Regions from separate parts of the Pelorhabdus rhamnosifermentans genome, predicted to be linked through region 1. Evidence: riboswitches for the same ligand, from Rfam matches in the RefSeq annotation. Region 1 holds a riboswitch; the other holds the start of a gene.
The links. A riboswitch is a leader RNA that binds a small molecule or an ion and turns the genes downstream of it on or off. The one in region 1 is predicted to bind cobalamin.
Positions count from the first base shown of each region.

Region 1 (2,187 bases):
ATTAATCGTCAGACGACTAAATGGAAGCGCCAAACCGGCCTGAATAATGTGTTCCTTATTGTTGGAATGCACGACAGCTGTATGACCAGCACCTTCATACACTAAATTTGTTTTCGCAATATCAAGAGCATCTTCAAATTTCTCATACGCAAAGGTAACCATAACAGGACACATTTTTTCCCGGCAAAGAATATCGGCACTGCCCTTGCCTTTGGCTTTTAAAATAATGACTTTGGCCCCTTCAGGTACAGGTACTCCCGCGAGATTGGCAATAAATTGAACAGACTGTCCGACAATTTTTTTGTTAATGCTTCCATCTATAAACATGGCTTGTCTAAATTTATCCACTATCGCTTCATCGTCAAAATAGCAAGCACCATTTTTCACAAACAATCTCATAATCTCAGCATGTTTTTCAGCCGGTGCAATAATACATTGCTCACATGTACAAAGGATGCCATTATCAAATTTTCTACCAGCAATAATATCCTTCACAGCCTGGTTATCATCATAATCTCGGTCCATAATAACCTGAACATTACCAGGACCCACACCATAAGAAGGTTTTCCGCTTGAATAGGCCGATTTCACCATGCCAGTACCGCCTGTAGCCACAACGACATCGACGGATTGCATTAATTCCTGCGTCTTTTCGATACTCGGTTCTTCAATAATCTGAATCAAATTTTCTGGAGCACCCAATTTTTTCAATTCAACATTGATGAGTTGTATCATGTGAGTGGAGCATTTTTTCGATCTTGGATGAGGTGCAACAATAATCGTATCACGCCCTTTAACAGCAAACATGGCATTGCACATGGACGTAACAATTGGATTCGTCGTCGGAGTAATCGCACCAATAACACCCTTCGGTTTTGCCACATATACAAGGCCTTTTTCTGGTTCTTCTTTAATGATACCAACAGATTTTTTCCCTTTCAAACTATTCCAGACTGTTCGTGAATTGCCTTTACATTTGTCTATCTTGTCTTTATAAACGCCCATTCTCGTTTCATCTACCGTTTCACGGGCTAACATCTCGGCATTGTCATAAACGACTTTGCCTATGACACGAACCAATTGATCGACTTGTACTTGTGTGTAACCCGCCAGAATTTGTTGAGCAATTTTTGATTTGTTAATTATTTCACTTACTGAGTACTGTTTATCCATGTTTTTCTTATTCCTCCCACTATCTAATTTTGTCTTAAATCAAGTCTTGCTCTGTTGCCTGGGCTAATAAGGATGACCGAAAATCAGGATGACTCACGGCAATTAAAGCCTTGGCTCGCTCTCGCAGGCATTTGCCTCGTAAATCGGCAATACCAGTCACAATATACTGCACCTCATTACGGGATGTCGTCACAGCTACCCTTGTATCATGCATCTACTCTGATAACTAGCTAGGTCTCCAACCATTCAAAATAAATCCTCTCCTTTTTGTTATTTGCTTACCATTAAACAAAATTCTTGATTATATAGATCCCTAAGCTAGACAATGAAAGTATCAACGTGAAAGGGTAAGAGCTTCCATATCTTCCTCATTATCGCTCAGGTAAAGAAAAAATATTATAAAAAAAACATCTTCCGGCCATCAAACCAGGAGATGTTTTTAATATCTAAAAAATATAAATCCCAGTATCAACGATACTGGGATAAAATCAATACAATAAAAAAGCTATCGTACAAATCTCCTCCCCATCTCTCGCAGGTCAAACGGTGACTGTTAAATAGGCAGTTCTCTTGGCTCTGGATCATCACGACTCAAACCTGCCAAGAATTTAGCGTCTTAGTGACATTTCTGAGTTTGCTTCCCATTACAGTGGCGGGACCGCGCCGATATTTCACCGGACTTCCCTATTAAGCCCCTAAGGGCACCTATTCATCTATGAAATTTTATCAAATTAATATTTATTACCATTTATTGTAACACAAATAAATCTATCCGTCAAAAAAATTTAACCATGAAAGCAGTTGTGTCGTAACAGGAAAGCCTTGGGAACTAGGTGGTTCACTGGGAAGAACATAAGCGACTGGACGAGGCGTGATGTTATCGGCATTGAGTACATTAGAAAAGCTAGGATTAAAAACACAAGACATGACGGTTGCCGTACAAGGTTTTGGCAATGTTGGCAGTATGGGAGCCAAGTTACTGCAAGAGCAAGGATTTAAAATTGTTGCTCTTGG
Region 1 is NZ_JAHGVE010000004.1:113,349-115,535, reverse strand. Features, by position in the region: gene Ga0466249_RS06650 (aldehyde dehydrogenase family protein) at 1-1,173, opposite strand, end outside; gene Ga0466249_RS06645 (acetyl-CoA hydrolase/transferase C-terminal domain-containing protein) at 1,208-1,387, opposite strand; cobalamin riboswitch at 1,717-1,897, opposite strand; partial or broken gene Ga0466249_RS06640 (Glu/Leu/Phe/Val family dehydrogenase) at 2,042-2,187, shown strand, end outside.

Region 2 (2,187 bases), on a different contig from region 1:
AATGATACGCCGAACCTCCGGCGTGGTAAAGGGCAAATGTTCATCAATTTTTAGCACATGGCTCATGACATCTTGTGGGGTATATTTGTCTTTCAGCGGAAAATTCCTGCTTTTCCTTACATAAACACTTGATAAAGATCGATGCAAATGAATGCCTTTCACATAACGGTCATAAGGTTCCAGTTCACGTAATGTCTGCAAAATGTAATCAACACCTTGCGTTTCTGTCGCTAAATGAAGATTCGTATTCATCAAATGGCCTGTATCAAGCATAATCCCCACATTCCGTGGTTTGACCCCCGTAAGTAACTTTTCGGTCAACTCGGGATTGCGCAAGGTTAAACCCGGCCACCACAGATTTTCAAATAACAGGGTCGTTTCAGGAGGTATGACATCTGCAATTTCATTGATAATCTCAATGGCCGCTTCAATAACCTCACCATCAGAAGCACTGAATTTCCAACTAAAAAGTTCCGGCGAACGGGCATTACTCACATGAAAGACAAGATACTTTGCACCCGCGCGAACAGCCAGCCGAATATTCCGACGATATAAGTCCAGCCATGCGTCACGCGTAACACCGCCAAAACAGACCCTAATTTGATCATCACTGCCAAATTCCCGCAGCAAAGCCGGGCGATTCCCCCGCCAAAAATCCAGCCAACAGGGCCAAAATCGCAAATGAACGCCTTGTATCCATTGTTTTTTATAAATATGCTCATCCCATGGTTCAACAAATATCATCTCCAAGCCGTCCAGATGATAATGATTTAAAAATGCCTGCAAACACTCCGCGTTATGATGAACAAATTCTCCATCCGAGTAATAATTAGACAAATTGGTTAGTTGCAACATCCTTTTTCACCTCCATACAGACATCTTCTAGCCTAGTATAGCAAGAGGAATAAAAAAGACCTTCTTGACAACCGCAAGAAGGTCTAACTAACAAATGACAAACAAAATTTTTGACCTAATCCCCTCCCCATCGCTCGTGGGTAAATGCGGTGACTGTTAAATAGGCAGTTCTCCTGACTCTGGATCATAGCTCGCCCAAACCTTCCCAAAACATTCGTTTCAGTGGTCAATCTTGGGTTTACTCCTCATTACAGTGGCGGGACCGCGCCGGCATTGCACCGGACTTCCCTATTAAGCCGCAAAGGGCACCTATTTCAATCCTATGAAGTTTTATAAAATAAACAACTTTAAACTTATTTATACCACTTATAAATAAAGAAGTCAAATAATTTTAGAAGATTCGCACTTTGTTTAGTCATCTTGCTTGAAACGCGGGAGTTTAATACGGCTTTCCGTGTCGGGATGAATCCGAAAACAAGCTGCATAAAGAGCAGGTAAATACAGAAGCGTTAGAACAGTGGCAATAAATAAACCGCCCATAATAGAAATAGCCATAGGACCCCAAAACGGACTCACTGCCAAGGGAACCATACCTAAAATCGCCGCCAAAGCGGTTAACATAATCGGACGAAATCGCAAGATCGTCGAATCAATAATAGCATCCCAAGGCTTTTCACCTTGCGCCAGATGCTGATCAATTTGATCCAATAAAATAACGGAATTACGCATAATCATTCCGGCTAAAGCCAATACCCCCAGTTCAGCTACAAACCCCATGGGACGATGAAAGATAAACAGGAACAAATTCACACCAATCATGCCAAGAGGGGCTGTCAACAGTACTAAAGCCATTTTCCCCATATGCTGCAGTTGCAACATCAATAAAATGACAATCGCAGCAACCATAATCGGTAAAGTCTTAGCCAAAGAACCAATAGATTTCGTACTATCTTCAGCACTCCCACCAGGTGTAATCGTATAACCGAATGGAAGTTCTTGCCGCAAATCTTTGAGCTGAACATCAATATCCTTGACTACGTCATTGCCAAGAATCCCTTTGGCAACATCGGCTTGCACCGTAATCGTCGGCTCAAGACCCCGGCGCCAAATCAGACCATTTTCCCCTTCATAACTCAACTTGGCTATCTGTTCCAGCGGCACATAACGACCATTCGTCGTCGGAATATTTAAGTCTTTGAGTCTCGACAAATCCTGCCGATCCTGCCCAACAGTCCGAAGAACTATATTAATTAAATTATCCTTTTCCTGATATTGCGTAACAGGAAGTCCAGAAAGATTGGTTTGCAAACTTGTAGCAAGCGTTTGACTATC
Region 2 is NZ_JAHGVE010000019.1:56,708-58,894, reverse strand. Features, by position in the region: gene Ga0466249_RS18805 (TIM barrel protein) at 1-855, opposite strand, end outside; cobalamin riboswitch at 1,002-1,183, opposite strand; gene Ga0466249_RS18800 (efflux RND transporter permease subunit) at 1,267-2,187, opposite strand, start outside.
Region 2: linked by a shared signal. The riboswitch ahead of Ga0466249_RS18805 (TIM barrel protein) and the one ahead of Ga0466249_RS06645 (acetyl-CoA hydrolase/transferase C-terminal domain-containing protein) in region 1 are both predicted to bind cobalamin.